3 regions of the Peribacillus sp. 05N428 genome follow, and region 2 is predicted to be linked to each of the others. Evidence: riboswitches for the same ligand, from Rfam matches in the RefSeq annotation. Region 2 holds a riboswitch; each other region holds the start of a gene.
The links. A riboswitch is a leader RNA that binds a small molecule or an ion and turns the genes downstream of it on or off. The one in region 2 is predicted to bind preQ1.
Positions count from the first base shown of each region.

Region 1 (8,326 bases), on a different contig from region 2:
AGGCAGTTGAAGATATGATCATCGTCTTCGATCACAAAGGAACCGTCTATCAATCCAATGATTCAGCCAGGGTCTTTTCCAACTTGGTTCCTTTAATTGAAAAATCGCAAAATCTGATTCAGGATACCTTTTCATTTAATAAGCCAGGGTTTCAGGAAATACTCCTTCAGCATGATACCATCTTGGAAATGCATGCTTACCCGATTCAGAATAAGGAGCATCAAGTATATGGGGTCATTGCTTATTATAAAAATGTCACCGAAAGAAGACAGATGGAAGTCCAGCTATTACATGCCGGTAAACTTGGGGCGATTGGTGAAATGGCAGCTGGGATTGCCCATGAGTTGAACAGCCCATTAACGGCCATTCTTGGTAACTCACAACTTTTATTACGGAAAACCCCACAGGACAATCCGGATTATATGCTATTGGACGACATTAAGATTTGCGGGGACCGATGCAGGCAAATCGTGAAAAGCCTGCTTACCTTTTCTAGGCAGGATGAGTATAGGTTCCACTATTACTCTATTAACGAGGCCATTCACCAGGTTCTGAACCTATTGAAGTTCCAACTTGGGAAGAAACAAATCTCCCTCCATCTTAGCCTTCAGGAAGACCTTCCTTTCATAAAGGGCAGCCAGCCGCAGATCGAACAGATCATCATCAACTTGCTATTGAATGCCAAGGACGCATTGGATGAGTCCGCGCAAACGGAAAAATCGATTTCGATCACTACCTATTCAGAAAACAAGTTCATGGTGGTTCAGGTGACTGATAACGGAACGGGGATTGAAAAAGAACGCCTGCCCTTCATATTCCATCCCTTTCATACGACTAAAGACCGTGAAAAAGGTACAGGTTTGGGGCTGTCTGTAAGCCTTGGCATCGCCAAGGACCATGGCGGAAAGATCGACGTTTTGAGCACACCAGGACATGGAAGCACTTTTTTCCTGAGGCTTCCCTTACTAACAGAGGAAGAAAGGGGATGTTAAGGTGGTTTATTTACTTGTGGTAGACGATGAGAAAGAGGTTGGGACTTTTCTATCCCGCCTTTTTACGATGAAAGGTTACCTCGTACAAGTTGTGAATAGCGGGAAGGAGTTTCATGAAATCGACTGGAATCAGCAGCGTTTTGATGTCGCAATGATAGATTTGAAGCTTCCGGATTGCGATGGACTTTCCCTCCTGCAGCATCTAAAACAACTGCAGCCGCGTTGCAAGGTACTGATCATGACCGGATACAGCACCGTCAAGACCGCTGTTGATGCCATGAAACTCGGCGCGAGTGATTACATGGAAAAACCCTTCGTGGATATTGAAGTACTGGAAAGGCAGATTGACAACCTATTGAATGAAAATGAAGCATTGAACCAGCATTTCATCCATAAGCTTGCCGAGGATTCAGGACTCATTGTCGGTGAAAGTCCTTTAATGAAGAATTTGATTGAAACGGCCTTCAAGGTTGCCCAAAAATCCGTCAATGTATTAATCGAAGGAGAAACCGGAAGCGGGAAAGAAGTGCTTTCACGCTTCATCCACATAGCCAGCCCCCGAAACCATGAACCTTTTATCGGCATCAATTGCGGAGCGATCTCTGAATCCCTGCTTGAAAGCGAATTATTCGGTCATGAAAAGGGCGCTTTCACCGGAGCGACCCAGCTGCGAAAGGGTTTTTTCGAAATTGCTGGGAACGGGACGCTTTTCCTTGATGAAATTGCGGATGCAAGTCCGTCCATTCAAGTCAAATTGCTTCGGGTTTTGGAAACGCGGGAATTCATGCGGGTTGGCAGCAGCGTGACATTACGGACGAACGCCCGGTTAGTGGCGGCCTCCAATGAAAACCTGCAGCAGGCAGTGGACAAGAATAAATTTCGGGAAGACCTATTTTACCGACTGAACGTCGTGACTCTCGATATCCCGCCATTAAGGAGCCGAAAAGAGGATATTCCGTTGCTTGTCCGTCACTTGGTTGAGAGAAATGGTCATGGAGATATCTCATTTTCCAATGAAGCCATTGAAAAATTACAGCAATACAACTGGCCAGGCAACATACGCGAACTATCTAATGTGGTCATGCGCACGCTAACACTTGCAGACAATAAGTCAGTAATAACCGCCAATGATATCTCACTATCCAACAGCCAGATCACACCTGACAAAAATGTGTTACCAGAGATACAGTCAACAGAAAACCTTCTTGAAGAGTGGCGAAAAAGGCTGGTGGCTGATTTTAATGAGAAAGATGAACTGATGCTTGAAGAAATCCTTACGGAAATCAAACAGCTTCAATCAACAATTGGAAAGGAACTCGTCATGCAGGCACTGCAAAAAACCTACGGCAACCGGAATGAAGCTGCCAAACGCTTGCAAATATCCATAAGGAAATTGCGTTATATATTAAATGAAAAGAGCCAGACATAATAAAAAGGAGGATGCCCCGTTCCAGGGCTTCCTCCTCTGTTCCTATTCTAGCGTCAATACGATGCGGCCGTTGATTTCTCCGTTTTCCATCATTGAAAACACGTCATTGATTTCATCAAGCTTTCTTGTTTCAATATTCGTTCTGACTTTACCCTCAGCCGCAAATTGAACAGCTTCCTGTAAATCTTTTCTCGTCCCGACGATGGACCCTTTTACAGTCACCCCATTTAACACTGTATCAAAAATCGGGATTGGAAGTTCATCATTCGGCAATCCGACTACAACAAGTGTGCCGCCCCTCTTGACTGAACTGTAAGCCTGTTCGAATGCTTTTTTCGTAACCGCCACAGAAATGGATGCCTGCACGCCGCCAACCTTATCCTTAATGGCCTGTACAGGATCGGTTTTAAGCCCATTAACCGTGTAATCCGCCCCCAGTTCCGTTGCCAGATCAAGCTTATCATCTTGAATATCGACAGCAATGACATTAAAGCCCATCGCTTTTGCGTATTGCAGGGCAACATGTCCCAATCCGCCAATTCCATAAATCGCTACCCAATCGCCAGGTTTTGCTTCTGATACCTTAAGCGCCTTATAAGTCGTTACACCTGCACAGAAAATCGGTGATACCTCCGCAAAGTCAAGCCCTTCAGGAACCTTCACCACATATTTGGCTGGTGCTTTACAATATTCCGCATACCCGCCGTCCACGGAATATCCTGCATTCAATTGATCCAAGCAAAGCGTTTCCCTGCCGGTCAGACAATATTCACAATCGCCGCAGGCCGAATAAAGCCAAGGGATCCCAACACGGTCACCCACTTTCAAGGAAGTTACGCCTTCCGCCACCTTTTCTATAATGCCCACACCCTCATGTCCCGGGATAAGCGGAAGCTTGGGTTTTACCGGCCAATCACCATGTGCAGCATGTAAATCGGTATGACACACGCCACAGGCTTTAATTTTCACTAATATCTCACCATATTCCAATTCCGGGATCGGTACTTCCTTTATCTCAAGTTTTTGGTTAAATTCATTGACGACCGCCGCTTTCATTGTCTTGATCTGTTGTTTTGCATTTACAGTGCTTGCCCCTTGTTTTACATTCATGATTACTATTCCTCCCTTAATCTAGTGGATATTATTTCTTGCTACTGCTTACACCTACTACTTAAACTTGCACTACTGCACTACTTAAAATAGTTGCAAGTGCCATGCCAATGCAAAAAGGCCAAGACGACAGCATTCAAAAAAAAAAAGTGCCGAAAGATCGGCCCATTTGGACGAATTAACGGCCCAAGTTGGACGAAATCCGGTTTGTATATTGCAGGAAAAATGGTTCACCCTATAAATAGGAGGTGCCTAAAACATGGACAAATTTGAAGAAGCCTATGAGTCATATAAACAGCAGGGAACACCGCAAGCAAACCAAAGTGATTCAGCAGCAGGAAAAGAAGAAATCATCGCCGTAAGGAAAAATGAAGAGGACAATATTATCGCCATCAAGACGGACTCCGGCCGCGAACTCGACTACCCCACAGCCCTTGCGGAAGCCAAAGCTGGCAACCTGGCCAACGTTGACGTCTTTCATAAATATGGACGTGACATATTACGGAGTGAGCCCGATGGGATTAAAGAAAATAACCTGGATCAACTGCCGGAGTTTTGAGTTTTTCGGGGAGACTGCCTGATATGGGCAGTTTTTTTCTATCTGGATGCGCAAAAAAAAGAACCAGCATGATTAGCCGGATCTTATTTTTCATAAGGATAGGATTCAGAGATTTCGAGCAGTCGGCCGCAGGACTCGACAACCTCGATGATTTCCATCCATGACATGTCCAGACCCAGTTCATTAGCATGGGAAATCTTATCCCGTAATTTTCGGATGGCATTCGCATCCTTCTTCCCTTTACTTTTCGAAGGGATTTGGAAGAAGTGCCTCAATTCTTTATCTTTATGTATAATATCGAATTTATCACTGATTTGCAGGCACTCTATTATATTGATATCCTCATTTTTATCGATTCTCCTTTTATATAATTCAGTTGCCTTTTCTAAACGGTCTTCGCTGATCATTGGATACCAGCTGCCATCGCCGAATCTATCCAGGATGATATCGCTCATCCTCATTTCCAATAAGGTAATATATCCGAATATCAGCATCCTGATCGGAGGCTTTTGGAGGTCGGCATGGGTAATCAACATTTTAATTGAATTATTCTCTAATACGAACACCCTTGTCTTATTCTTAAAAATATGGAGAAGCTGGATCAAAGGGGTTGAATTCGAAACCATTTCCCTTGGTGAGAAGTTTCTCATATATTCAGAAATACTTCCTTCACCTAGTTCTTGCCTTTCGATATATCCGATGATTTCCCCTTGATCTTGGACTGCCAATATATCAAAATTCTTTTTTTTCATTGCTTTCTGGATATCCAGCGCCAGATCGTTTTTATGGCAAAACTCAAGCTCCTGGGCAATGCTCTTAACCGTTATATTTTCTTCATAAAGAGTTTTAAGACTCAGATAGCTGCTATTGCTTTTTCTTTCGCTTCCATTTAACATCTTTCACCCTCCGATCAGGAACACTTTCTGCCCGTTTTCCGCTTTAATAAAAGAAATGCATGAGGCCCCCGCAAATAAAGTTCACTGTAGTGGATTCCATCCCATTTCAAATGCCATCAACTGCATTTCCTGCCGCCGTATCCACATTCCGCTTTTCTTCCCACCCCTTACAAACATCTACCCAATCCTTGGCACCTGAATATTCAAACAATTCAGCGAGTGTAAGTTCTATTGCAGAGTTTGAACTGCCGCAAGCCGGAAACAATGACTCGAAGCGTTTCATCGATACATCAAGAAAAACAGCTAAATCGTTTGCCAGGCCAAACGGGCAAACGCCTCCGATTGCATGGCCGGTCTGTGCAAGCACTTCATCAGGTGAAAGCATTCGTGCCTTGAAACCGAACGTCTGACGAAATTTCTTATTATCCACTTTCGCGTCCCCTGCGGCAACGACCAAAATCGCGTGTTCACCTTCCCCTTTAAAGGAAAGGGTCTTGGCAATCCGCGCTGGGATAACACCGATGGTTTCCGCTGCCTCAATCACCGTTGCACTAGATGTTTCGAACTCCTTTACGTCGCCTTCCCGATTCCATTGTTTAAAATGGCTTTTGACACTTTCGATCGACATATTAATATTCACTCCTTTTTATGTACATATTGAAATAATATCATCCTTCATTGCAATAATTCAAAATCCAATTGTGCTGCTTCATCTGATTGGAAACCTATAAATTAAAACCATTCTTTACAAATTGACGAAACAAGCTTACATGGGATACTATTAATCATCGGGTAAACGCCTGCACGTGGTTCGTAACCATCCCACGATAAAAAACTAGGGAGAGAGTAAAATGAATGTTCGTACACTCGTGATAAACGGGTTATTGGCTGCCTTGTATGTGGCGGTCTCATTGGTGTTTAAACCAATAGCTTTTGAGATGTTCCAATTCCGTGTACCGGAAATGTTGAATCATCTGATTGTATTCAATAAAAAATATATCTACGGTATCGTTGGAGGAGTCTTCATATCGAATCTGCTCTTTTCGCCGATGGTGCCATATGATTTGATTTTTGGGGTGGGGCAATCCCTGCTCGCCTTATTGCTTGTCATTTATGTTTCTCGTTTCATAAAAGGCATTAAAGGACGTATGATCGCTACGATTATCTTTTTCACGTTCACAATGTTTTTAATTGCAATTGAACTGAACCTTGCCTTTGGCTTGCCATTCTGGCTAAGCTGGATGACTACAGCTGTCGGTGAGTTCGTTGTCCTTTTGATTGGAGCGCCAATCATTTATGGAATGAACAAAAGAATTCAGTTTGAAAAGTGGCTTTAAAAGGAATCTTCGCGCCGTTAAGCCACTATAATGGAAAAGAGCTGTCTGCATGATGCGGCAGCTCTTTTTTTTCACCATTGAACTCGAAAATGATAAACTATTAGTAAGAATGGTGGTGGCCCTTTGAAAAAAGTCCTGACCATAATCGGTCTACTTGTAATCGCAATTTTTATATACTCTAATGCAGAACTGTTCACTTTGGTTTGGAAAAGTGATTTGGATTCTGTTATTGGCATATTGAAGGAAAATCTTTTGCTTACATTTATTGTGACATTCGTATTGATGTTTGTACAAAATTCTTTTACAATCATCCCCTTAATTTTGCTCCTGACCATCAATGTCACGATATTCGGATTCATATATGGCTATCTATGGAGTTGGTTTACAAGTGTTGTTGCCTCAGGATTCATTTTTTATGCAGCCAGAAACTGGTTTCAGGAGCTTCTTTTAAAGAAGATTGGTGAAAAATGGCAAGAATCTGTAGTGGAGCATGGCTTCATGTACGTGTTTACAGGCAGGATTTTCCCGCTTATCCCAACAAGCTTAATTAACTTGGCAGCTGGAGTCAGCACCATCACTTTCAAAGACTTTTTATTGGCGACGGCACTTGGCAACCTTATATACTTTTTCTTCCTATCACTGATTCCCTATGGACTGCTATCTGTTGAAATGAACCAATATACGCTAGCTGCGCTTGCACTCCTCTTCTTACTATTCTTCATGATCTATAAGCGTGCAAAAAAGAAGAAGAAACTAACCCTCTTCAGAAAAAACAGGTGACCACATTGGCCCCTGTTTTTTTATTTAGAGATTCTGCATATATTTTTTTCCGATAGTTTGTTAAAATGTGTATGTAATTTTACCTTTGAAATGTCTTAAAATCAGGGAGAATCTCCATGTCCAAACGCTCCATCTTAGCAATATATATCCTATCCGGGATTCTTACATTAGTCGTATTCGACTATTTTTTAACTACAAATATCCATAATAAAGAAGTCTTCATTCAACTCCAAAGGGCGGAAGGCATTGTTTTCCTTTTATCAATAGGCTTAATTCTATATCTTTATTTAGCTAAAAAAGAAGAATTCAAACGATTAAAAGAAGCGGAACAACGTCGGCGCACACTCATCAATTCAATGGTGGATTTCGTTAATTTCAAGGATGGGGATGGCCGATGGCTTGAATCCAATACCTTCGGGCTGCAATTATTTCAATTGGAGCATGTAGATTATAAGGGAAAAAGAGATAGCGAGCTCGCGGAATACTCCGAATTTTATAAAGAATCTTTGATCTACTGTGAAGTTTCCGATGAAGAAACGTGGGTAAAGGGGGAAATTACTAGGTGCGAGGAAATCATCCCTCTTCCCGATGGCAATCACAAGACCTTTGATACGATTAAAGTTCCCCTGTTCAATGAAGATGGTTCTCGTAAAGGCTTAGTCGTCATTGGCAGGGATATATCTGAAAGAGTTGTCGCGGAGAATCAATTATTCGATAGCGAACAACGCTATAAATCATTGTTTGAACACAACCCTTATCCGATGCTGATGCTTGATTTAAATGGAATGATCACGACCGTGAATCCAAGGTTTGAAACGGTAACAGGCTTTCAACAGGAAGAAATACATGGCGCCTCATTCATTAATTTGAATTTTTCAGCAGAAGACGCGGAATTGATCCGTACATCATGCCAATATGTCATGGAAAACCAAAAGGGGATCAAAAAAGGGAAAGATATAGAATTCCTGACGAAGTACGGGAAGTCCATCTTACTTTCTTGTACGTTTGTCCCGATGATGGTTGGCGAGGATTTAGTCGGAATCATTACTTATGCTAAAGAAGTCACTCAAATTCGAGAAACCGAAGCACGCTTAAGAAGAACCGAAAAATTATCGATAGTCGGCGAACTTGCCGCAAGTGTAGCCCACGAGGTACGAAATCCGCTGACTTCTTTAAAAGGTTTCGTCCAGCTGCTTAAAAAGAGCGACCATCCCTATGAACAT
Region 1 is NZ_JBFTMS010000010.1:50,999-59,324, reverse strand. Features, by position in the region: gene AC1DIV_RS11950 (sensor histidine kinase) at 1-992, shown strand, start outside; gene AC1DIV_RS11945 (sigma-54-dependent transcriptional regulator) at 994-2,421, shown strand; gene adhP (alcohol dehydrogenase AdhP) at 2,464-3,477, opposite strand; gene AC1DIV_RS11935 (DUF3892 domain-containing protein) at 3,791-4,090, shown strand; gene AC1DIV_RS11930 (CBS domain-containing protein) at 4,174-4,986, opposite strand; gene AC1DIV_RS11925 (YbaK/EbsC family protein) at 5,093-5,614, opposite strand; PreQ1 riboswitch class I at 5,787-5,831, shown strand; gene AC1DIV_RS11920 (QueT transporter family protein) at 5,838-6,323, shown strand; gene AC1DIV_RS11915 (TVP38/TMEM64 family protein) at 6,447-7,103, shown strand; gene AC1DIV_RS11910 (PAS domain-containing sensor histidine kinase) at 7,220-8,326, shown strand, end outside.
Region 1: it holds a riboswitch for preQ1, as region 2 does, so the genes downstream of both, AC1DIV_RS11920 (QueT transporter family protein) here and queC (7-cyano-7-deazaguanine synthase QueC) in region 2, are expected to answer to the same signal.

Region 2 (8,326 bases):
AAATTCAGCAGTTACTTCAATTCGATTCTAATAAAACATACGAAAAGCTAATCCAGTCCTTGACGGATCTAACGGACAACAAACTGAATCCTGCATCCATTTGGTCGATTTTTCTTTCTCTTCACGGATTCATAACTTTTTATATTAATTCTGAGCTATCTTATCAAGATGTAAAAGGTTTAGCCTATTTTCATGTAAAAAATATCACCAAGAACATCATATAATTTTTTCGGACACTATTGACCAATGGTCAATTAAACTTTGGAGGTTATGAAATGGTGAAGAAATTCCTTCATATTGAAGGACTTATGGTCCTTTTAGCGGTGATTTATATCTATTCGTTATATGAATTCAGCTGGTGGATTTTCCTTTTGTTGATTTTGTCCCCTGATGTTTCCATGCTGGCCTATCTGATCGATGATCGGATTGGAGCAAAGGTTTATAACGCATTCCATACTTATATCGTTTCCATCTTCATGATTTTGTTAGCCATATTCCTAAAGTCGGATGCATGGATGATGATTGGTTTAATTTGGACCGCACATATAGGAATGGATCGCTTATTTGGATATGGCCTAAAATACACATCATCCTTCAAAGCTACACACATGCAAAGGTTGTAATAAGCTTAAAAGGCAGTGTGATTAAACATCACACTGCCTTTACTTTACACGCCCCGCTTGTTACCCCATATATAGGTATGCAGCTGGGGCAGGACTTTCACATCATTCAATTCATCATCCGCTATCACTTTATCAATTAACTCTTCGTACTTCTTCAATAGGCCGCTGATCAATTGACGATCATCCGCCGTCCTGCTGTCGTCATTGCCGACCTGCAGATAAAAAGGAATATCCGGGTACCGCCCATGTACATGTTTGGCATATTGATAATCTTCCTCGTTAAAGACGACGATCTTCAATGAAACATGGTTTTCTGGATTTCGATTGGCAAGATTCGAGATGATTTGGTCAAGCACCGTAAAGTCCGTGTTCATTCCAGAGCTCGGCGGCTTAGGTGAGATAGTCAGTTCATCAATATCGAGAAACCAATCCTGCCATCGGCTCCCTTGTGTTTCGACACCAATTTTCATTTTATTTTCATGTAAGATCGCTATCAAGCCGTTTAGGTTTTTCAGTAGGGCCGGGTTTCCCCCAGATATCGTCACGAAGGAAAAACCGGAACCCCCAATTCGCTTCAGCTCATCCCATATTTCATCGGCAGTCATCTGAACGGTATCTTCCTTACCTGTGCCATCCCAAGTAAATGCGGAATCACACCAGGAACATGAATAATCGCAGCCGGCCGTCCGAACGAACATGGTTTTTTGACCAATGACCATTCCCTCTCCTTGGATGGTCGGCCCGAAGATTTCCATAACCGGGAGTTTACTCACTTTCCATCCACTCCCGTCTGGCTTCGGCATAGCTTGTCGGCGTTTCGTACAGTCGAACAAATTCGACTCTAGCACCCTCATATTCTTTTAATGAAAGGGCTTCGGCCATTTTTTCATAGATCCAGACAACCATATTTTCAGCTGTTGTATTCATGAGCGGCAGGGTTTCATTCAAATAACGATGATCCAGGTGGATTTCGATTTCATTTTTCCATATATCCTTGATGTCACCAAAATCTATCATCAACCCGCGTGAATCCGTATACCCGCTCAATCCGAAAATGACTTTATACGTGTGGCCATGCAGGTTCTTGCATTTCCCTTCATAGTCATGCAGATGGTGCGCCGCGTCAAAGGTGAATTCCTTACTCACGAGAACCCTCTTGTTTGTATACTTCAATTGGCTGCGCTGGATATCTTCATCTATTTTCTGGAGTTTATCCACTATCTTAAAACCGTACATCATGAAAGCACCTTCCGTCTGCTTACATAGTCATCGAGTCCTTTTTTCCGCAGATTACATGCCGGACAATCTCCACAGCCATCGGAGATGATTCCGTTATAGCAAGTCAGGGTCTTTTCGCGGACAAAGTCGAATGCGCCAAGCTGGTCAGCAAGCTCCCATGTTTCCTCTTTATTAAGCCACATTAGCGGCGTATCAATCACGAATGACTGGTCCATCGACAAGTTCAAGGTCACATTCAACGATTTAATGAATACATCGCGGCAGTCAGGATATCCGCTGAAATCCGTTTCACAAACACCTGTGACAATATGTTTAGCGCCAATCTGACTCGCAAGCACTCCGGCAAACGAAAGGAACAGCAAATTCCTCCCTGGTACGAACGTCGACGGCAGCTCCCCTTCTTCTCCGTCCGCCACTGCGATATCACTTCTTGTCAATGCATTCGGTGCCAGTTGGTTCAGCAGCGACATGTCAAGGATATGATGGTTCACGCCCAATTCCTTGGCAATTTTTTGAGCACATTCGATTTCCAAGCTATGCCGCTGATTATAATCGAACGTCACCGCTTCCACTTCCTCAAATCTCTCCAATGCCCAAAACAGGCACGTCGTACTGTCCTGCCCTCCGCTAAACACAACCACTGCCTTTTCTTTCTTCTTCATTCTATAAAACTCCTTTTTACGGAAAAAAACAGCACCCTAAGAATAGAGCACTGTTTCTCCTTAGTTTTTTTGAGAGGGTAGCTAGAACCTCTTCCGCCATAACGCGGAATATTATATTTTTCCAAGTCAATAGTAACTTGAAAATGATAAGAAATCAAGATGTTTATATAAAGTGAACATTAGACCTGGTGGAAAATTTGGTTAACTTTTCATTACTTAAAAATCACATTAAAAATCCGATAAAAAGAGTGAATAAAATATCGATAAAGGGGTCCAATAATTTGAAAAGCATTAAAGCAAAGGTATTGGTGGCATTTTCACTCATCATATCTTTATGTGTCATCTTAGGAGCATTCAACATTTATAGCAGCAACAAGTCACTGGTATACTCACAGGATATCATCGAAAGGGAACTTCCGCTTCTTATCCAAGACGAAAAGCTCCTATATAATCTAGCACAAAGAACCGCATTCGTCCGGGCCTATATTCTATATGGCGACGAGAGTTATAAAGAAAGGTTCTTACAATATACCGAAGAAAGCCAGGTCATCCAGGAGGAACTCCTAGCCTTAAGCGATTCTGATAAAACAAAGGAATTGATCGAGAAGAGCGTGGATTGGAGGACGATGATTGTAGAACGGGTATTTATCCAGTATGAAAAAGGAAATGAAGAACGCGCTAAAGAGATACTCAAAAATGAAGTGGCGCCAATCAGCAATGAAGTAATGGAGGGTTTCAAGGAGCTTGCTTCTAAACGCGAGGAATTGATTGTCGCTTCAGGTAAAACCGTCATCGAAAGCGGGAAATCGGTCAAGACGACAAGTATCATCTTATCCATTGCAGCAGTCCTTATCGGCCTTGTGCTGGCGCTTGTTACTGCCAACCTCATTACCACCCCCCTCCTTAAAATTAGGGACAGGATGAAAATGGTGGCTGACGGAGAGCTGAATCATGAGCCCCTGGAGCAAAAGTCATATGATGAACTGGGCGAATTAACGGTCTCCGCCAACCTAATGCAGAAAAACCTTCGTGATACGATCGAAAAAATGCTCGTTATTTCGCAATCCGTTACCAACCAAAGCGAGGATCTGACTCAATCAGCAAATGAAGTGCAGCAGGGCAGCAAGCAAATAGCGTCTACGATGTATGAACTTTCGGAAGGTTCGGAGTCACAAGCCAGCCGGGCAGCCGAAATGGTTCGCATGATGGATGATTTCACCGGCAGGATCGAGTTGGCCCACCTGGAAGGAGCGGATGTGGCTAGAAGTTCAACCGAAATCCTTTCCTTGACCAAGGACGGCACCGCTTTAATGCGCAGTTCAGTCCAACAGATGCAAAGTATTGATGGGATTGTCAAAAATGCCGTAGAGCAAGTGAAAGGGCTCGATTCTCAATCACAGCAAATCTCGCAGCTTGTGCAGGTCATCAAAGATATATCCAATCAAACCAATCTATTGGCGCTGAATGCAGCCATAGAGGCCGCTCGTGCTGGTGAACATGGCAAGGGCTTTGCCGTCGTCGCCGATGAAGTGCGGAAACTCGCTGAAGAGGTCACACACTCCGTTGGGGATATCACCAATATTGTCTCCGCCATTCAAACGGGTTCAAAAACAGTCGTCCACTCCCTGGAAGATGGTTATACTCAAGTGGATGAAGGCACGAAACAGATCACACTCACAGGCCGAACCTTTGAAACAATCAATCACTCTGTCGGGAATATGGAAATGAAAATACAGCATATTACCGAAGAATTGAACTATATCTCCACAAATAGCAAAAAAATCAATCAGGCTATCGAAGATATCGCTGCCTTTTCTGAAGAGTCCGCGGCAGGAATCGAACAAGTCTCCGCCTCCGCTCAGCAATCCAGTTCTTCGATGGATGAAATCACGAATCATGCCAGTGAACTTGCATCTTCGGCAGAATTGCTGACTGCACAGGTTAAGAAATTCCAATTATGACACTAGCAAGTTCCCGCTGCTTGAATGCGGGAACTTGCTTTTTTTCTCCTATTATAAGTGTTGTTTCATTTTCGTATATTCGGGGAATATATAACTATACAAAATAATGAACCATTAAAAAAGCAAATCTATCAAAAGCGGCTGGAAGTGAATATTTTCCTTTGTTTTCAGAATATTTAGTGTATAATGAATATAATCAAAGGAATATTTTAACTGAAATAATGATTACTTCCAATACCTGCAAATCCAGACCTTTCCTTTCAACACCATGCACGGGCCCATATGCTCAGTAAATATCGATTGCATGCTTTCTCTCGAATCAAACCATTCACAACTTTATTCACACAAAAACATATTTTCCACTCCAAATTTGTAAAAAAAGGTTAAACTACACCAACGATATGTTACTATTAAACTAAGACCTTTTAACCCCATAAGGAGGAATTCATATGAAACGTTTTTTCAAATTCATCGCAGATTTTAAAGAAAGAAAAGCACTGGAACGGGAAACCGAAGAATTCTTTCGCAAAGAATACGAAAATTATATGAAGATGAATCCTGACAATCAAGGAAAAAGAAGGAGATTAGCTCCTAGACTTTATGTGATTGATGGCGGTAAAAAGGGCTCCAACCTTGAGATTTCTGACAGAAAGAAATCCAGTTAACCTGATTCCTTCCATTATCAGCTACCCAAGCTGTAACTCAAGACCCACAATAGTTAAATCTCCATGATTAACGGAGATCCGTGACCATTACATTCATTTACAATATATAAGCCGAAAGCTCAGATATGCTTCTGGGCTTTTTTATTTTTCCTTCTTCTATAAACACTATATTTATAGAAGAAACTAGGTATTTTTTAAAAGAAATGGGTTAACTTTAGTTTATTTCATGTTTTAGGTAAAAGTTCAATTATAGACCCCTGGGTATTACCAAGGAAAAACCGAAAAATATTTAAAAAAAAGAGATGTGTTCTTTTACTCATCTTTATCCATATTCAAAAGAGTTCAACTAATTGAGTCGTTAGATGCAATATTTCACATTGAATGACAAATGCATAAAAATTGTAACGTTTATGTCAAACAATGGGTATAAACAATTAATAAACTGTAATAAACCTCACTTTTAAAAATTAATTATTATTCAAATATAGCCATTATGAATTAGGTTCAAATACTCATAAACCTATTTTGCTTCTGACCAAAATAGGTTTTTATTAAACTTTCCATAATTTAGTGTAATAAAACCTCGATTCCCTCAATTTTCAGCCATATCTTTGTACTCATAAAACAATTTATCCCATTAGATACTATTACACTCTAATATACATATATTTGAAAAAGCTGACGATAACTATATTACGATAGAATAATTGACTCTTGCCTATTAAGTTTAAAATCATGTAGTGTGTATTCAGTAATTCAAATATTTGAAAAAAAGAGAGGTTAAAAAATGGCACCAATATTTATTTGTGCGATCTTTTTGCTTGGCTATGGCATTTTTGAACAAAAACGCCATCAGAAGCGTCTCGACTCCATCCCGGTACGTGTGAATGTGAATGGGATTCGAGGGAAATCGACTGTAACGCGTCTAATTACAGGTGTGATCCAGGAAGCTAAATACAAAACAGTAGGTAAAACAACCGGAACATCAGCAAGAATGATCTATTGGTTTACCGACAAGGAAAAACCGATTGTACGACGCCCGGAAGGACCCAACATAGGAGAACAACGGCGTGTAGTTAAAGAAGTTGCCGACTTAGGCACGGAAGCACTGGTTTGTGAGTGCATGGCCGTACAGCCTGACTATCAACTAATCTTTCAAAACAAAATGATCCAGGCAAACATTGGGGTCATCGTGAATGTATTGGAAGACCATATGGATGTCATGGGACCGACATTGGATGAGGTTGCTGAAGCCTTCACTGCTACCATTCCCCATAATGGTCACTTAATAACCATCGAAAGTGAATATTTGGACTTTTTCAAGCAAATTGCCAAAGAACGCAACACAAAAGTAATCGTTGCAGACAACTCCAGAATATCGGAAGAGTTCCTGCGTGAATTCGACTATATGGTATTTCCTGATAATGCATCACTGGCCTTGGCCGTTGCTGAAGCTTTGGGCATTGATGAAAAAACGGCTTTTCGCGGCATGTTGAATGCGCATCCCGATCCAGGTGCCATGCGGATCACCAAATTCGGAGATCCCATCCAGCCAACTTTCTTTGTCAATGGCTTTGCTGCAAATGATGCATCATCGACGCTGAACATATGGGAACGTGTCAATACGTTCGGATACAGCACAGAACCTCCTATCGTCATCATGAATTGCCGTGCCGATCGTGTGGACCGTACTGAGCAGTTTGCAAGAGATGTATTGCCTTACATAAAATCTGAAATCGTCATTGCCATTGGTGAAACCACATCACCGATTACAAGGGTATTCGAGCAAAGTAAATTGGATACTAAAGAATATTGGGATTTAGAAAACTGGTCAACTGAAGAAATCGTGGCCCGTCTCCGCCCATTGATGAAAAATCGCATCGTCTACGGTGTCGGGAATATTCACGGTGCAGCGGAACCATTAATTGAAGCATTCATGAAATCTAAAACAAAGCAAAAAGCAAGTTAAGTAGGAGGAACCTTAATGTTTGGATCGGATTTATACGTAGCCCTAGTACTTGGAGTAACGCTTAGCCTTATATTTTCAGAAAAGACGGGTGTCGTACCCGCAGGACTTATCGTGCCAGGTTATTTAGCATTAGTATTTGATCAATGGGAAATCATGCTCACCATTTTGATCATTAGTGTCGTAACTTATTTAATCGTCACCCACGGCCTTTCAAGATGGGTGATTTTATATGGAAGAAGAAAATTCGCCGCCATGATGGTGACCGGGATTTGCTTGAAACTCCTATTGGACTTAGTCTACCCCGTCATGCCCTTTGAAATATTCGAGTTTCGGGGAATCGGTATAATCGTACCTGGATTGATAGCGAATACCATACAAAGACAAGGAATGCCATTGACACTTGGCAGCACGCTTTTATTATCCGGTTTAACTTTCGGTTTAATGAACGTGTATTACCTATTCTGAGGTGCAAAAAATGAAACGGACTTTAAATGCAAAAGAAAAAACACTTATCTTTATTAAACGCACGAAGAAAAAAAATCTTAAATACACTGGAATCATACTACCTATATTACTAATCGCTTTAGTCATTACCACTTGGATGGGACGGGCTGAGGAAGTGAAAACAGTCCCAACAAAATCCGATCAACCATTGACGATGACAATGGTCGGTGATGTGATGATGGGACGTTATGTTGAAGAAGTGACGGAAAAGCACGGGTATGAATACCTCTTCCGGTATATGAAACCCTATTTTGCCAATTCGGATTATGTCAGTGGGAATTATGAACATACCGCTTTAAAAGAAGAGGTATCTAACTACAAGGAAGCAGATACTCCAATCCGGTTAAACTCCAATACTAGTGGTGTGGAAGCCGTTAAAGATGCTGGCTTCTCTGTGGTGTCATTGGCAAATAACCATATGATGGACTATGAAGAACAAGGACTCCTTGACACGATTGATGAATTTAAAAGTGAGGATATGCACTATGTCGGTGTTGGATCGAACACTGCGGAAGCAAAAAACAGCATCGACTATGCGGATGTTAATGGCGTACGTGTTGCAACACTTGGCTTCACAGATGTTTACGGTAAGGATGCCGTATCAAAAAATGATAAAGCCGGACTATTGAACTCCAATCCTGATTTATTATTTGAAATGATCGGCAAAGCAAGGAATGCCAAGCAAGGCAATGCAGACTTGGTT
Region 2 is NZ_JBFTMS010000003.1:21,324-29,649, reverse strand. Features, by position in the region: gene AC1DIV_RS03430 (TetR/AcrR family transcriptional regulator) at 1-224, shown strand, start outside; gene AC1DIV_RS03425 (DUF4260 domain-containing protein) at 276-623, shown strand; gene queE (7-carboxy-7-deazaguanine synthase QueE) at 668-1,396, opposite strand; gene queD (6-carboxytetrahydropterin synthase QueD) at 1,389-1,859, opposite strand; gene queC (7-cyano-7-deazaguanine synthase QueC) at 1,859-2,524, opposite strand; PreQ1 riboswitch class I at 2,579-2,621, opposite strand; gene AC1DIV_RS03405 (methyl-accepting chemotaxis protein) at 2,806-4,485, shown strand; gene AC1DIV_RS03400 (hypothetical protein) at 4,935-5,150, shown strand; gene pgsB (poly-gamma-glutamate synthase PgsB) at 5,938-7,119, shown strand; gene pgsC (poly-gamma-glutamate biosynthesis protein PgsC) at 7,135-7,584, shown strand; gene AC1DIV_RS03385 (CapA family protein) at 7,595-8,326, shown strand, end outside.

Region 3 (8,326 bases), on a different contig from region 2:
TGATGGAATATGCTCATATGAAACTCCATAATCCTCGAGGATGTGCAGCAGTTTCCGGCCAAAACCAACTTCCCGGTTCATCAAATATTTGCTAATGTAAATACTGCAAAATCCTTTATCACTCGCAATCCCAATAACCGGCCCGTTCGTATTATCCCGTGTATTCACAATGCGGGTCCCTTGTGCCGCCGGATTGTTCGTATTCTGGATATGGACAGGTATTCCCGCACGGAATGCAGGAATCAGCGCCTCATCATGAAATACCGAGAAACCTGCATAAGAAAGCTCACGCATCTCACGATAGGTTAGTTCCCGGATTCCCTTCGGATTGGAAACCACATTTGGATTCACCGCATAAACGGCATCCACGTCCGTAAAGTTCTCATACAAATCAGCCTTGACCCCATTAGCAAGAATCGAACCCGTAATATCGGAACCGCTTCTTGAGAAGGTTAACACATCACCATCTAACGTATATCCGAAGAATCCTGGAAATACAACGATTCCTGGCTCATCACGCAGAGCATATAACCGATCATAAGACTCTGGCAGCACCCTGGTAAATCCACCTTCATCCGTTACGATCAAGCCTGCCTTCTTCGGATTGATATACTGCGCCTCCACTCCAAGGCTTTGGAAATAACCTGCGACCAGCTTCGCATTATTATCCTCGCCACCGGCCTTCAAGGCATCCAGATAGCGCTTCGGGTTAGATTGATCTGCATGCAGCAGTGCCATTAAATTTTCATGAATCCCTGTGATGACACTCTCGGATATATCCAACTCTGCAGCAATGCTCGCATAGCGGGATACAACATCTTCTATCAAATGCTCTCCGTTATCCCCGCGCAGCTGCTGTTCCGCAGCTTCAATCAATAAATCCGTTACCTTTATATCATCGGAATTGCGTTTTCCTGGAGCGGAAACGACCACAATCTTCCTCTCTGGATCAGAAACAACAATTTCGAATACCTTCCTCAACTGTTCACCTGACGCAAGTGAACTTCCACCAAACTTTGCAACTTTCATCTCGACATCCCCTATTTTCGTAAATATTCTGTCAAAATTAACTCTCCCTATTATTACGCTTTTTCTCGAAACAATCAAGTGGAAATTCCATTATAGGAGGACATTTGTACTTTTAAAAAGGACAGAATGACAGAACCACTGATCGAAATTAGCTATAACTAAAAAAAAGACAACGGGCATATGCCCATTGTCTCTCCATTCTTTAGCGATTATCCACGGTTTCCGGGTATAAGTCATGATTCATCAAGCGGTAATTCGCCATTTCCTCATACTTCGTACCTGGTTTCCCATAATTCGTGTAAGGGTCGATGGAAATTCCGCCCCTTGGTGTAAACTTGCCCCATACTTCAATATATTTAGGGTCCATCAATTCGATTAAATCATTCATGATGATGTTCATGCAGTCTTCATGGAAATCACCATGATTGCGGAAGCTGAATAAATAAAGTTTCAAAGACTTGCTTTCCACCATTTTCACACTGGGAATATAGCTGATGTAAATGGTAGCAAAGTCCGGCTGGCCCGTGATCGGACATAAACTAGTGAATTCCGGGCAATTGAATTTGACGAAATAATCCCGGTTCGGATGCTTGTTATCGAATGATTCAAGGATTTCAGGAGCATAGTCGAATGTATATTTTGTTCCTTGATTCCCAAGCAGTGTGATATCTTTTTTTAATTCTTCTTCTTTTCTTCCAGACATGAAAAGTCCTCCTAATCCCACATTTCAGGGAGATTCATAAAATGGGCCTCTATATAACAAAAACCATATCTCCTCAAAGATATGGTTGATTCGCGAAAAATATCAAAGCCATAGTTTTTTTAAGAGGGTGATGCTATGAACCTCTCCCGTATATCGGGAAATATTTTAAAATTGTCATAGTAAATATAGAAAAAATAATCTAATCTGTCAATCATACATTTTAAATTTGGTTTGATTCTTGATGGCATTCAGCTTAAAATGTAGAAGAAGTTTATCCTACACGAAGGAAGAGATTAAGTCAATGTGGATTTTTGCAGCACTCATCACGAGTTTATGCTTCGGAATCAATAACAGCATTTTTAAATGGAGCAGCGGAAAAGGGTATTCCAAGATACATATCCAATTTTTCTTTTATTTTTCAGCATTTATTTTGTCCATTGTTTATGGAGTATTAATGGATGGTTTGCAGATGAAATGGCTGTCCATCATGCTTGGTGCAGCAATTGGTGTACTGAACGCCAATGGTAACATCCAGATGGCAAGCGCCTTTGAAAAGGGTCCGGCAAGCTTGACATCTCCATTAATCGCAGCGAATGCCATATTCCCCATTCTCTGTGCAGCTTTAATTTTTCACGAACATATTTCTTCCTTGCAGTGGAGTGGAATCGCCTGCATGTTTATCGCTACATTAGTCATCCAATATACACCTAATGCAAAAGGTAATCATCAATATGTCCCATGGATGATGCACACATTACTCTCCATCTTATCTTTTGGTGTGCTCGGCATTCTTATGACGACATCAACACGTCTTCATTTAAACTCCCTTGATATCCTTGTATCAATGTATGGAGGCGGAATGCTTTATCTTCTTTCGGCTCTAGCCTTTAAAAAAGAAAAAATCAAGCTAAAGGAAGTCAAAATCGGTTCCTTAGTAGGCTTTTTAAGCATGATAGGCTATGGATGTTATTTCTTTGCGTTGAACACCGGCATCGCAAGCATCATTTTCCCTGTCGTCAGCCTGAACTGTTTGGTTGTCGTATTCGCTGGATGTTATATATTCAAGGAAAAACTAAAAACCTATCAAATTGCCGGTGTTCTAGCGGCATTAATCGGTATTATTTTAACTAAAATATAAATATAGTTCGTATAATAAAAACGACCTGGCTGTCATGTATTTAAGCCAGGTCGTTTTTTATTTAACCGGAAAATAGAGTAGGTCAAAAAAAAAAGTGTTGACACCTCCTGAAAAATATCAGATAATTTTGAATATTAACTTTCTCGATTTTACTGCTTTTGAAATGTTTGATTATCCTTCTGCCACGGGTATAAAAGAAATAGGTACAACCACCTCATTTAATTCTGAATCAGGAAAGGAAAGATGCATAATGGTAAAAGTTACAGTAACAGTTGATTTCCAAGGAAAATCTTATCAAACTAACGTCCTAACTAAACCGGGTACTGATCATGAAGTAATTTTACAACAAGCCCTTCATCAAGTTGAAAAACAATGGAAAGCATAAAAAAGCAGGCATCGCAATAGATACCTGCTTTTTTTTACCTTAAATACTATTCAAAATACTTTTCATATGCACGATTAACGACCCTCTTGCAGCAATTCCCTCCTGCTTAAAAACACTTTTAATTATTATTATTCAAAAGACACTAAAATTAAGATGTCAGTTTGTGTACTAGAATTTTTTATTATGAAAAAATTCCCAATTGAAATGGGATTATATAATAAAAGTCTTTTAAAAAGACGGTCTTTTAAAGGCGCGTCTCAGCTGTAGACAATTTAACCGTTAATTTCCACTCCAGGCACTCGCTTTCCGCGGGCGGTCAGGAGCCTCCTCGGTGCCTTTGCGCCTGCGGGGTCTCCCTTGGACTCGCTTTTCCCGCAGGAGTCTCGCATCTTCCGTTCCAATCAACTTTGTTTTAAATTTTAGTTAGAACCCTTTTGTTTGCAAACTCAAAGACGGTCTTTTAAGGACCGTCTTTTTAATGTTCTATTAAACTAAATTTCTTATTAATGGCATGGAACGTTCTTGGAGGCTATCGGAAAACAGACTATAAGAAATGAGCTTCTTCCTGTACTGTTTAACTACATCCACACGGTCGCTGTAAATATATACAAATAACCTAACATCCTTTTTGCCTCTTTTAGTATCAATGACCAATGGAGTCCCGCTGTTCTCTGGATGTAAAAACAATTGCTCGTTCCCTGGGAATATATGATTTTTCTTCAAAAACCTAGCTTTATTAAAATAATTAATAACTTGAATTTTTTCTTCACCTTCTAAACGTTTTCCGTCAAAGGTTACGATCGCATTCCCGCCACTAATTTCTGCGTGTATTTTAAATTTGCTGATAATCCAATTAACTGCATCGGTTGGAAGACAGGAAACCAATATTTTTAACAAACTTAAGATAATTGTCAAAATCAAAACCGGCAAAGTCAATTCATCATCTCCGCTACATTTATAAATTAATTCTTATATCACTTATTATATCAAAAGGGGCTGACCGTTTTTCTTAGTAGATGTGTCCGTTCTATTAACGTTTCACATTAGTTATACCGCTGTACTTAAACTAACGGGTTCTCGAAGAAGGGCATTAGATAATCAAACTATTATTTAAAAGTGTATACTAAATCAAAAAAAAGAATCCATTTTTGAATCATTTGATTACAAAAATGGATTTTTATATACAACTAATATGTTTATTCAGGAGGAACCTTTGATCTAAAAGTAAAACATAGTTTTCTAGCTAAAGCCATTAGGACAAAGCCAAACTCTGTACATTTAGAAAATGGGCTAAGCAGCTTCAAGTACGTTTAAACAAAATAAAGGAAATTATCTTTGAAATTAACTCAATTCATCCCCTGCTTCATTACTGACATTTCCACCGGCAATATTAAAGATTTTTTTTAATATTTTGCTTTTTCACGAGAACCATACAAACAATAATCAAAGTAAAGGCCGTTAAGGCTAAAAATGGGATGGTTACAAAGCCAAACCAGTTAATATATTGGGCATTACATGGCACACCGTTAACACAAGGCTTTATTCCTGCAAAACTCGGAACTTTTTGTATCAAGTAATGGTAAAAAGAAATAAACCACCCAATAATCGCCATAGGCAATACAAACTTCTTTACTGATGAGTCATTTTGAAAGGTGCCAATTCCAAGTATTAAAGCTAAAGGATACATTAATATGCGTTGGAACCAACATAGTTCACATGGAATAAAACCCCGGATTTCACTAAAATAAAGACTCCCTAGCGTAGCCACTGTTGAAACAAGCCATGCTAAATAGAGAAAAAATTGTCTATTGAATCCCGCCATATCTTCCTTCATTATTCATTACCTTCTAGCTCTTGCTCAATAAGGCTTTTTATTTTTTCATAATCAAAAGGATCTTTTAGCAAAGTACCATTCACCACTATTGAAGGAGTTTGTTCTATTTTAAACTCTTCCACTAATTCTGTATCCTTATTTACTTCTTCCATCACTGATTCCTGTTCAATATCTGACTTCAATTTATCTGCATCAATGCCAGGTATACCATCAGCTACTTCAAGTATTTTCTCTTGCGTTATCCATAATCCATCATGATTTTGACTTGGCTGTTCCTTAAATAAACCTTTGTGAAAATCCCAATACGAATCTGGAGAGTTTTTAAAAACTGATTCAGCTGCGACTGCACCTAACTGTGATTCCTCTCCGTGAAATAGTGTATTTATATAAGAAAATTTCACTTTTCCAGTATCAACATAATCTTCAACTAACTTAGGGAAAACCGTTTCTCCCCATGCCTTACAAGATGGACATTTGAAATCACCAAATTCTACAACGGATATAGTGGCATCTGCTTTTCCTATAGTCGGCTGTCCTTCAATAGGAGGTTTTTTTCCTGTGGGAGATTCATTGGTTGTTTCTGATTTCAAATTATTAATAACAACAAGTGCAGCTATTATTGCCAAAATAACAGTAGTGAGTATAACTGCAATTTTAAAACTAGAATTTTTACTTTTCATCTCATTTCACCTCATATATGTATTTTAATTAATGATTTTCAAACTTTATTGTATGCTAACCATTAAAGTTAAATAACTAGTTACGACGCATAGTACGCTCATCGTGAAACTCAAAAGAATAGGAGCCCTTTTTATGTATGACATTACGGTTAACCCTAAAAAAATTAATCCGGCTATCAATAACATCCCACTATCAATTCCTATATTTAGGACAATTTCCAAATCGCGCGTTATGATTCCTTGATAGAAAAGGTCAAACAATCGAGAAACTCCAGAAGATGCTACTGTCGTTTCAACATCATGCGGGGGAGATTGTTGCCCTAATACTGCCGTTACTGAAAAAATCAAGAATACGATTACACTTTCGGATTTTGTCCAAGGGATTGGGTTAAAGCTTTCATTTTTTCTTAACCTTTTTCTCATCAGAATACTATTTATAAAGGCATACGCCAACAATGGAATGATTAGCAAATGTTTAATTAAAAGTGCTTGTCCATAAGGAAGGATCCAAGCATTTGCATAATCATTAAAATCAATCACGATGCTCATTAAGAATAGTCCCGATATAGCCGTTATAAGAAAACAAATTATCGCTACCGGTGTAAACCATTTTAAGAAGTTTAACCAATTTAAATGATTTTTTGAAAACCAACTAACTATAATTAATATCCCGACCCAAAGTGTAACAGCAAGAAAATGAGCTGTATGTGCAAGGAATCCTTTCCATTGTTCTATGGAACTGGCATGACTGGACCAACCTAATGCAAGAATTAATACAAAAGTAAAAACGATACCTATGTATGTATATAAAAGTTTCTTTCGATAATCAAACCAAACGATATAAACAAATAATATATTCGTAAGGATATAGGTGAAAATCCATGCTTTTCCCACCTCAAAAGTAAAGAGGACAGATTGAAAGGTTTGTCCTAATCCAACATCCTGATGTAGAACCAAAATCAGTTGCAAAACAGGGATAAACGAAAAAATGGCTATACCTGCTGTTGCAATCATTAACACACCTTTAGGTACGTTAATATCTGGACGATAGGCACTTGGTACAAGACGTAGAACAAAACTGCCTATAAGCAAGGAGAAACAAAGATATAGTATTGGTTCACTAATCATTCCCAAGGTAAGCATATACTATTTTTTCCTCCTCACGAGCCATAGGAAACTCCCTACTGCCAGTACAAATAAAACACCAACAATGGACGGAATAACGTAAGAAGGAATGTTACTTTGTTTAACTTTTACCTTCTGTTCAGGTGGTGTATTTGTAGTTTCCTTACTCTCTTCAGTTTTTACAGGATCCTCTTGTACCGATTCCTCCTGGTTATCATTTGAGGATTCATCACCAGGGACCTTCACTGAGAAAGCAAATTCTCCTTCAATTGGATGTCCATCCGCGCCAATGATCTCCCAATCCACTTTATAATTCCCATTCTCTAAGGGCTGGAGGAAAGTGGCCCACATTTCATTACCTTCAATTACAAAATTTCCAAGATTAACAGGTTCTCCCTTTGAATTTAAAACATTAACCTTACTTGTCTGTTCCACTTTTGTTTGAAAAATGAGAGTCAGTTCCTGTATTGGCTTCGTTAGTACTTCACCATCTTTAGGTGTCGAGTCCTTCAAACCAGTATGCGCCAGTGCTTGACTTGAGAATAAGGTAAAGAGAAGTAAAAATAATAAAGAAACTTTTTTTGCCATCCCACAGACTCCTTATAAATATTTTATTTGTTCAGATTGACACATATATTAACCGTTGCTAATATGATGATAACAAAACACATTAGTCCTGTCTAATATGTGTTAGGAGGTAATTATGCAGAATCTTGATATAGACCTTAAGGTAAAAATGATTCACGGATTTTCTAATAAAACAAGGATTCATATTCTCGAAAGTATAAAGAATCAAGAAAAAACGGTTTCTGAAATTGTAGAAGAAGTCAGTGGGAATCAATCGAATATTTCACAACACCTTGCGTGTTTAAAGGGTTGTGGAATTATTGTAGGAAGGAACGAAGGGAAATACTGCTACTATAGTCTACGTAATCAACAAATACGAGATTTATTGACGATGTTCGATGTCGTTCTTGCAGATGTCCAAAATGATGTTTCATGTTGTGAGCGACAAATAGATTAGGAGTGTATAAAATGGCTGACAAATGCTGTAACTCAACTAACGATACAAAAAATACAGAAAATAAGACGGAAAGTTGTTGTAGTCCTGCTGTTAATTTAAATATAAAAAAAGAAGACTCAAGTTGTTGTGCCAGTAACAACGATTCAGTAAATACCTTTAAGTCAATACCTGTTTTAATTCAAGGGAAAACTAGTTGTTGCAGCAGTGAAACATCCAAGGAAACAGGGAATGACCTAGAAAAAGGAGACTGTTGCAGCATTCTCCAAACGATTGAACATACACCAGAAACTAATAGTAGTTGTTGCAGTGAAACAATGACGAATGAAGATAAAAATCCAGTGAAAACAAGCTGTTGCAGTAGTAATGAACATCAGACAATAGAGACATTCTTAAATCCACTTCCTTCTG
Region 3 is NZ_JBFTMS010000010.1:152,434-160,759, reverse strand. Features, by position in the region: gene AC1DIV_RS12440 (aspartate kinase) at 1-1,029, opposite strand, end outside; gene queF (preQ(1) synthase) at 1,232-1,732, opposite strand; PreQ1 riboswitch class I at 1,837-1,882, opposite strand; gene AC1DIV_RS12430 (EamA family transporter) at 2,034-2,870, shown strand; gene AC1DIV_RS12425 (BA3454 family stress response protein) at 2,965-3,255, shown strand; gene AC1DIV_RS12420 (YfmQ family protein) at 3,742-4,191, opposite strand; gene AC1DIV_RS12415 (disulfide oxidoreductase) at 4,646-5,089, opposite strand; gene AC1DIV_RS12410 (DsbA family protein) at 5,089-5,769, opposite strand; gene AC1DIV_RS12405 (copper resistance D family protein) at 5,815-6,912, opposite strand; gene AC1DIV_RS12400 (copper resistance CopC family protein) at 6,916-7,482, opposite strand; gene AC1DIV_RS12395 (ArsR/SmtB family transcription factor) at 7,598-7,918, shown strand; gene AC1DIV_RS12390 (heavy metal translocating P-type ATPase) at 7,930-8,326, shown strand, end outside.
Region 3: it holds a riboswitch for preQ1, as region 2 does, so the genes downstream of both, queF (preQ(1) synthase) here and queC (7-cyano-7-deazaguanine synthase QueC) in region 2, are expected to answer to the same signal.